One region of the Pectinatus frisingensis genome, then DNA from elsewhere that is predicted to be linked to it. Evidence: riboswitches for the same ligand, from Rfam matches in the RefSeq annotation. Region 1 holds a riboswitch; the other holds the start of a gene.
What was found. A riboswitch is a leader RNA that binds a small molecule or an ion and turns the genes downstream of it on or off. The one in region 1 is predicted to bind thiamine pyrophosphate.

Region 1 (4,853 bases):
TTTTATATTTCGCGTACAGGAGAAATATTCCTGCATATATTTTGATTTAATACAATCATTTCACGTTTATCGTGTTAATGATAAAAACGATGAAATTTATTTGCAGAAAAATATATTCATTATTTATGCAGGCAGAATTAAAAAATACTGCTTTTGATCAATTGTGGTTAAATTAAGGTCTGCCAATCTTTATACACCGGCTGATAACCTTGCGCGTAAAGCATTTTAGCCATTTGCGGGATAGAACGTTCATCAGAAATTTTAAACTGTCCGCCATCATCCCCCTTTGTATGGCCACCTACAGCCACTGTAACGCCGCCGGATATTTTTGTTATGCCTATTTTAATAAGATTATCACGCATTTGTGGCTTTTCACGGGTTGAAAGTGTCAGCCCGGCACGCGGCAGGAATATTCTCAGAGCCGTTATATATTGGACAAGGTCATGATCATTAACTAATGAGAGTGGTTTATAATCTGCTGAACAAGGACAAATTCTCGGTGTAGAAACAGCTATTTCTACTTCTTTGTATTTATGTTGGAGATAGTCGGCATGAATACCTGTAAAAAAGGCTTCTTCGCGCCATTCATTAAGTCCCAGTAACGCTCCAATATTGACATTTCTCATGCCGGCTCGACAGGCACGTTCCGGGGCATCAAGGCGAAATTCATAATTTGCTTTTGGCCCGCCTGGATGAAGTGATTGATAAACTTTTTTGTTATAGCATTCCTGAAACATGGTCATACCATCTACACCGGCTTGTACGGCACGATTATAATCGGCTTGGGAAAATGAATATACTTCAATGGCAATGCTGTCAAAATAATCATGCAGAACCTGTACAGCTTCCAGAATATAATCCACTGGACTGTATTTTTGTGATTCACCGGTCAATATCAATATGTTGCGTAAACCGGTTTGGGCAATATTGGCGGCTTCTATTTTTATTTCATCCATGTTTAAACAGCGGCGGTTAATGGTATTTTTGTGATTAAATCCACAATAAACGCAAAGATTATCGCAATAATCAGCAATGTACATTGGTGTGAATAGCTGCATGGTATAGCCAAAGTTTTTGATTGTTTCATAACGCGAACGCTGTGCCATTTCTTCCAAGCAATCTTGTGCCGCAGGAGATAATAGTACAAGAAAATCTTTGCGTGTTAGATGTTCCTTGGACAATGTCTGCTGTACAGTCTGCGGTGTGACATGGGCAAAAAAATCTTTAAAATCAAGATGATTGTAAAATTGTTTTTCTGCTAAAAAATTTTCGGAAGACATTTTAATTTACCTCCTTACGTAGAAAACCAGTAAGCGGTGATGAAGCACTTGCTCTTATGGATGATGTGCGTCCCATACCGGCAAGAAAAGCAATCCTTCCAGCTTTAACGGCTAAAGAGAAAGCGGCTGCCATTTGCTGGGGATCATTTGCAGTGGCAACAGCCGTATTAGTTAAAATAGCGGCGGCGCCCAATTCCATGCATTCAGCAGCTTCAGATGGTTTGCCGATACCGGCATCCACAATTATAGGAAGATCGATTTCGTCAATGATTATTTTTAGTAATTCTTTGGTACGCAGTCCTCGATTTGAACCGATCGGAGCGGCTAACGGCATTATGGCAGCTGCCCCTGCGTCAGCTAAATGTTTGGCGGTCATTAAATCAGGACTGATATAAGGTAGCACAGTGAATCCTTCTTTAACCAGTAGTTGAGTTGCTTTGAGTGTTTCTTGGTTATCTGGCAGAAGATAGCGGTTATCAGCAATAACTTCAATTTTTATCCAGTCACCGCAGCCCATGGCTTTAGATAAATGGGCAATGCGAATAGCCTCATCGGCAGTTCTGGCACCGGAGGTATTTGGCATTAAAATAACATCATCAGGAATATAATCGAGGATGTTTTCTGATTGGGAATGTTCATTGGCACGTCTTAATGCTACTGTTACCACCGCTGCATCACCGGCGTGGATGATAGCAGGCATTTTTTTGTTATTGGGAAATTTTCCTGTACCAATGAGCAATCTGCTTTTAAGAATTTTTTTCCCGATTATTAGTTTATCATCATTCATCATTTGAATCATTTTGAACCGCCCCCCATAAAAGTTACGATTTCCAGAGTGTCATTTTCTTTGAAAAATGTTGTAGACCAAGCTGTTTTATCTACGATCATTTCGTTAAGTTCAACGACGGCACGTCCATTACTGAGTTTGCGCTCCTGCATTATAGTGAGGATAGTGGTCTTGTCAGTAACTGATGTAGATTTGCCATTAATTAATATTTGCAAAATAATAAATCTCCCTTTTAAATTTAGAATAAAAAAACGCCTATCCTGATAAGGATAGACGCATACTTGTTAGTAAGTCGAAAAGCTCCCTCCGCAGGCATTATCCCGATCAGGTAAAAGGTCAGGTACTAACAGTCCTTTCTCAGCCACTTGCATAGAGGCTCCCTTGCTGATATTCTATTAGGGTCATTGTAAAGCGATTAAATGGTTTTGTCAAATACTTATACTGGAGAATTAAAAAATAATAGGAGTTTTTGCTATTATTTTATTGATAAACTTCATTATTTTAGGGATAATTGCACTATCTTTTTATAAATTTAAATAAAAAAATAAATTTTTATAGAAAATATTAAATATAAGTATTGACCTTTATAAACCTCTATGATATTATAATGCCAAAGATAGTTCGATTGAGGCAATGCAGCCGAAAAATACTAATTAATTAAGTGTTTTTCGGCTTTTTTTATGCAAAGTATACTAAGGAGGAGTTTTAATGAAAGTAAAAAAAATCATGGCGGCATTAGCTGTATCGGCACTTGCCGTGGTAATGCTGGCCGGTTGCGGCAGTACGGAAAAAGAGTCGGCATCAAGTACTGAATCATCGGCAGATAAAGTTTATACAATTGCCTGTGATGCTAAGTATGCACCGTTTTCAATGGAAGTTGATGGAAAATATAAAGGCATTGATGTTGAGCTATTAGATGCAATTGCTAAAGAAGAAGGTTTTAAATATAATTTAAAACCAATGGATTTCAGCGGAATTATTCCGGGACTTGTATCAGGCCAGCTTGATGGTGCTATAGCAGGTATCACAATTACTGATGAACGCAAAAAAACAGTGGATTTTTCTGATCCTTATATCAAATCAGGTTCATCTATAGTAGTAAACAAGGATAATACAAGTATTAATAAATTAGCTGATATAACAGGTAAAACGGTAGCCGTAAAAAAAGGTACCACTGGGGCTAAGTTTGTTGAAGATAACAAGGATAAATACAATTTAAATATAACTTACTATGATGATTCACCAGGAATGATGATGGCAGTTGCTAATGGTAATGCAGACTTTTTATTGGAAGATTATCCGGTCATTTCTTATCAGATAAAAATAGGTGAACAAGCCAAGCTTCGTGTCGCAGTTGAAGATGTTAATGATAATCCGCCACAGTACGGTTTTGCAGTTAAAAAGGGAAGCAATGCTGATTTACTTAAAATGTTTAATGAAGGATTAAAGAAGATTAAGGACAATGGGACATATGATAAAATTATAAAACAATATCAGTAAAACATAGTAAATAAATAGTGAAATCCGGCGGATGGAGGAATCCATCCGCTGCTTTTTACTTATGAGGGATAAAATATGAATGACTATTTTTCTTTATTAATTGAATGTTTACCATCCTTACTTGCTGGCCTTAAAATTACGATGATAATGGCTGGTGCTTCACTTATTTTAGCATTTATCGTTGGTTTGATTTTGGCGATATTTGCATTGTCAAAAATAAAAATATTGGAAATTTTTTATACGGCCTATGTTTATATAGTGAGAGGCATACCAGTAATGATCTTTGGGTTGTTTTTGTTTTTTGGCGTAGGCGCATTGCTCAATATAAAGTTTGACCCGCTGCTGGCCAGTATTATTACTTTGACAATTAATGCCAGTGCATATTTGGCAGAGATTTTCCGCGGTGGGATAAAGGCTGTTGATGTAGGGCAAATTGAAGCAGCCAGGAGTTTGGGACTTGGCTATTTCCGTACTATGGCTTTAGTAGTTATTCCACAGGCTGTAAAAATAATGATCCCGCCAATAATAAATCAGTTTATTACTACACTCAAGGATACTTCAATCCTTTCGGTTATCAGCGTACGTGAATTGACAATGAATTCACAGATAATAATTGCCCGCAATTATCGTCCTTTTGAGGTTTATTCCTACGCTGCTGTTATGTATCTGATAGTAATAGTTCTTTTGTCGATTTTGGCCAAATATGTGGAAAGGAGTCTGCAGCATGGAAAAAATAATTGAAGTAAAAAATTTGTTTAAATCTTATGGAGATTTATCAGTGTTGAAGGATATTTCCTTTTCGGTGGAAAAGGGAGAAGTGCTGTGTATTATCGGACCTTCCGGTTCGGGTAAAAGTACATTGCTGCGCTGCCTGAATCGCTTGGAAGAGATACAGTCTGGTGACATAGAAATATTTGGGACAAATCTTACTAAAGTAAAAAATATAAATAAGTTTAGGGAAAAAATTGGCATGGTATTTCAGTTATTTAATCTTTTTCCCAATTATAATGTCGAAAAAAATATAATACTGGCTCCGGTTCAGCTGGGAATTTTAAATAAACATCAGGCAGCCGAAAAAGTAGGAGAGCTGCTTCAAAAAGTCGGTCTGGAGGAAAAGAGAAATGTTTACCCTGATACTTTGTCCGGCGGGCAAAAACAGCGTATCGCCATTGCTCGTGCATTAGCGATGAATCCCAGTATAATGTTGTTTGATGAACCAACGTCGGCGCTTGATCCGGAAATGGTCGGAGAAGTTTTAAAAGTAATGCGTTCTTTGGCAGAATCAG
Region 2 (4,853 bases), 340 kb from region 1:
CGACAGCGATTTCACCATCGTTTATTATATAATTACGACGTGTGTAACCAATAATGGCAGGAATATCTGAGGCAATAAAGTTCTCACCCTCACCAAGTCCAATGACCAATGGATTATCTTTTTTTGTGCAGATGAGTTTATCAGGATCTCTTCTGGACATAAATAAGAGAGAGTATGAACCTTCGATGCGTTTCAGGACTTCACGTACCGCGGTTTCGAAATCACCATCATATAATTCTTCCAGCAGATGTACAGCTACTTCTGTATCTGTTTCCGAAAGAAATTTGTGGCCTCTGGCAATCAAATCTTCTTTCAGCTGCATGTAATTTTCGATTATGCCATTATGGACAACGGCAAAATCACCTTTACAATCCATATGAGGATGGGCATTCACATCAGATGGACCACCATGGGTAGCCCAGCGAGTGTGTCCAATACCAATGGTACCTTTAGGTTCATGTCCTCTGATTTTTGCCTTTAAAGCGTCAAGACGGCCAACGCATTTTTCCAGATTTATCTTTTCACCGTCAAATACTGCAATACCAGCGGAATCATAACCACGATATTCAAGCTTGGTAAGCCCGTCAATAAGAAAGGGCTCTGCTTGTTTATTTCCAACATAACCAACAATACCACACATATACGATACCTCCAAAATAAAATAATTATTAAAGATGTATCTGCCAATCCTTAATTTTTGTATTGTCCCACAAGTCACCTCGTGGTTTTGACAAATTTTGCGACCGGATTATAGCCGAGAGGCATCCGCTGAATATTCGACAACCTCTTCCTCGTCTTCTCACTTGATTGTGAGAGCCAGCGCTAAGCTGTATGCTTTTGCAGAACAAAGTCCTCCTTTTTGCTGTCTGATTTACGGCAGATTGTAGCAGACAAACATAGAAGATACAAAAATAATATATTCATTTCTGTATCTTCCATATTCTAATATATACTTGTTGTTTGGTCAAGTGATTTATTATGATTAGCAGGTGCGGTTAATATAAGTTTAATCACAATTACCGGTTTCTTCGCAAAATAATACTTTTTCACCATTGAGGATTTTATTTGTAGTCCTTACGGCGCACATTTTACCGCACATAGAACATGTATGGCGTTCTGCCGGAGGTGTGCTTTCATAATATTGGCGGGCTTTTTGGGGATCAATAGCTTCTTTGAACATACCTTCCCAGTCAAGCTTATGCCTGGCATCAGCCATGCGATTATCCTGATCGCGGGCACTCGGAAGTTTTTTTGCAATGTCAGCGGCATGAGCAGCAATTTTGGCAGCTATAATACCATCACGGACATCGTTTAAGTCGGGCAGGCGCAAATGTTCAGCGGGGGTAACATAGCAAAGAAAATTAGCCCCATTGGCTGCGGCAATGGCACCGCCGATGGCTGAAGTAATGTGGTCATAACCAGGAGCAATATCTGTGACCAGTGGACCTAAGACATAAAATGGTGCGTTATGACAGAGCCTTTTCTGCAATTTCATATTAGCAGCTATTTCATCCATAGCCATGTGGCCTGGACCTTCCACCAGGACTTGGACATCGGCTTTCCAGGCACGTTCTGTAAGATAACCAATTTCAATTAATTCACCAATTTGTCCTGCATCGGTAGCATCATCAAGGCAGCCAGGGCGCAATGAATCACCTATTGATATGGTAACATCGTGGTCACGCAAAATTTCTAATACATCATCATAATGCTCGAAGAAAGGATTTTCATTGCCGGTCATTTCCATCCAGGCAAACAGCAGTGAACCACCACGTGAAACAATATTCATGCGGCGCCCGCTGCGCTTGAATGCTTCCAATGCCCGACGATTGATTCCAGCGTGAATAGTCATGAAATCAACACCTTCTTTAGCATGGGCTTCTATGACGTGTAAAAAATCGTCAGATGTCATTTTCAGTAAGTCTTTTTCTAAATAACCAATGGCGTCATACATAGGAACTGTACCAATCATTGCTGGAGAATAGTCGATTAATTTTTGGCGGAATTCATGTGTTTTGCCATAATTGGATAAATCCATTATGGATTCGGCACCCATGTCGACAGCCATTTTTACTTTGTCCATTTCCAAGTCGTAATTTTTAGCGTCACCGGATACTCCGAGATTAACATTGATCTTTGTTTTTAATCCGTCTCCGATACCTTCGGCTGATAATGATTGATGGTGGATGTTAGCCGGAATGGCGATGACACCATGGGAAACGCGTTCTCTTATCCATTCAGGTGAGCGGTTTTCTTTTTTTGCAACTAGCGAAATTTGTTCTGTTATAATGTTTTTTCTGGCGGCTTCTAACTGCGTTTTGTAATTCATATATGTCCTCTTTTCAAATTGTTATTTAATCCGGATCGGGAAAATGCGCTGAAATATAAAAAAAACTACCTTCCTGTGGAGAAAAGCAGTTTTAAAATCGTGGCATTGAGCTTCCCTACAATGGTATTAACCAACAGGTTCAAAGGGTTGGGCAATTGCCCTCTCAGCTTAAAGCACCCCTGCTCAGGTCAGTCTAACAAAATAAGTAATTTATGTCAAGATTTATACAGCCGGATAAGGTGTTTATCTATAAAAATTTTACAAGGTTTTTAACAAATTATATAGAAATAATACATATATAAGGAATACGTAATAATATTAACAAAGGTAAAGGGTGATGAATATGAGAGAATTTAAATCCATCATGGTCCCTATCGACGGGTCGATGCATTCTGAACATGCTTTGCAGCAGGCGGTATATATTGCAAAACTGAGCAAAGCAACATTGAATGTACTTTATGTAATTGATCTAAACACAGCAGTATCTGCCTTTGAAAGAATGACTTTGGATGCATATATTCCAGGGGATATTGATGCGCAGGGAAAGAAGATATTGGATCATGCAAAAGAAGTAGTTGGTGATTTACCACAAACAGAATATACGCTGAAAATAGGAGATCCGGCTAAAATGATTTTGACTTATTCTAAGGAAAGTGATGCTGATCTTATTGTAATGGGGAGCAGAGGCCTGGGCGCTATAAAGCAGATAATAATGGGAAGTGTAAGCCAATATTTGGTGACACATGCTGAATGTCCTGTGTTAGTAGTTAGATAGGATAAAATAATAAAAAGGGGCTGTGACAAAATGAGAAATCATTTTGTCCACAGCCCCTTTTTATTATTCTGCTGTAAATGGCAGTAAAGCGATATTGCGAGCACGTTTTATAGCTAACGTTACCTGACGTTGATGACGAGCACAATTACCGGAAATACGACGCGGTAAAATTTTACCGCGTTCAGTAATAAAACGACGTAATTTAGCAACATCCTTATAATCAATAGAATCAACTTTATCTGCACAAAAACTACAAACTTTTCTTTTTGGTCTTCTGTTTCTATCACGTTTAACCAACTGGAAACCCTCCTAATTTAAAATGGAATTTCTTCGTCAGGGGGCAGCTCAGAGCCAAATGAAGCGGCTGCCGGAGCAGATGTGCTTGATGAATTGGATTGTTCCGGAGCATTTGAATAATTATTATCCGAATGTGTTGGGCGGGAACCCATAAACTCAATATCGTTGGCGATTACTTCGGTTACATAGCGTTTTGAACCATCTTGGGCATCATAACTGCGTATCTGCAGATAGCCATCTACGAGAATCTGACTGCCCTTAACCAGATTGTTACCACATATTTCAGCTAATTTCTGCCACGCAATTATGGTAAAAAAATCAGCATTATTTTGTTGATCACGAGAAAAACGTTTATTTACAGCCAGACGGAATGAAGCTACAGCTTTACCTGTCTGGGTATAACGCACTTCTGGATCAGTGGCAAGACGCCCTGCTAAAATGACTTTATTCATAATCGTCCCCCCTAGACAAATTATTTTTCGTCTAATCTTATAATCATATGTTTTAAGATTTCATCAGTAATCTTCATTACACGATCAACTTCATTAATACAAGCCGGTTCGGCAGTGATATCGAACAAGCAGTAAAAACCGTCCATGCAGTCTTTTATTTCATAGGCAAGACGTTTTTTACCCCAACGGTCTTCTTTATCAATAGTGCCGCCATTATCGGTAATAATGCCGAAAAACTTTTCGATTACTGCATTGGTCTGTTCTTCTTCCATTGGTTTTACAATAAATATGACTTCGTACTTTCTCACGAAATCACCTCCCTCTTTGGACTATCGGCTCTTTTATAAGAGCAGGGGATTCAAAATTAAATTTTGAAACCAGTCTTAAATTATTATTAACTATAAAATTATAGCATTGTAAATAAAATAATACAAGGAAAATAAAAAAATTAATTAATTTTTGTTCTTGTACCTCGTGCTAAAGAACAGATAATGCCTATAGTACAAGTCAGGGAAAGAATTGTAAAAATGTTTTGTATACCTTCCAGTAAAGCAGGTATATACCCACCGGTTATGATGTTTTTAGTGGCGACTGATAGTAAAAAGGTAACAATAGCCATACTGATTGCCTGACCAAACATACGCATAACAGCCAGGGTAGATGAAGCAACACCATAGAATTTAGGTTGTACCGCACCCATGATGGCGTTATTATTTGGAGAAGAAAAAAGGGCAAAGCCTATTCCTATAATTATGAGGATGCTTCCTATATAATAAGAAGTAGTCGTTGTTGTTAGATGAGAAAGCATATATAGACCAAATGCCGTAATGCCCATACCGCTGGAAGCTACTAAGCGCGGTTCAAATTTATCAGAGAGGGCACCGGCTAAAGGGGACAACAGTGACATCATTATTGGCTGCAGTAATAAAAGCATGCCGGCACTCAAGGCATCAAATCCACGTATCACTTGCAAATATAATGATAATGTGAAGGAAATGCC

Region 2: linked by a shared signal. The riboswitch ahead of thiC (phosphomethylpyrimidine synthase ThiC) and the one ahead of thiS (sulfur carrier protein ThiS) in region 1 are both predicted to bind thiamine pyrophosphate.

Annotation. Positions count from the first base shown of each region.
Region 1 covers NZ_CP045424.1:2,851,884-2,856,736, reverse strand. The annotation lists gene thiH (2-iminoacetate synthase ThiH) at 168-1,280, opposite strand; gene F8M42_RS13420 (thiazole synthase) at 1,282-2,079, opposite strand; gene thiS (sulfur carrier protein ThiS) at 2,076-2,282, opposite strand; TPP riboswitch at 2,352-2,460, opposite strand; gene F8M42_RS13410 (transporter substrate-binding domain-containing protein) at 2,776-3,567, shown strand; gene F8M42_RS13405 (amino acid ABC transporter permease) at 3,643-4,308, shown strand; gene F8M42_RS13400 (amino acid ABC transporter ATP-binding protein) at 4,301-4,853, shown strand, end outside.
Region 2 covers NZ_CP045424.1:310,008-314,860, forward strand. The annotation lists gene glmS (glutamine--fructose-6-phosphate transaminase (isomerizing)) at 1-640, opposite strand, end outside; gene thiC (phosphomethylpyrimidine synthase ThiC) at 1,007-2,329, opposite strand; TPP riboswitch at 2,424-2,520, opposite strand; gene F8M42_RS01465 (universal stress protein) at 2,673-3,104, shown strand; gene rpsR (30S ribosomal protein S18) at 3,168-3,401, opposite strand; gene F8M42_RS01475 (single-stranded DNA-binding protein) at 3,419-3,853, opposite strand; gene rpsF (30S ribosomal protein S6) at 3,874-4,161, opposite strand; gene F8M42_RS01485 (MFS transporter) at 4,302-4,853, opposite strand, start outside.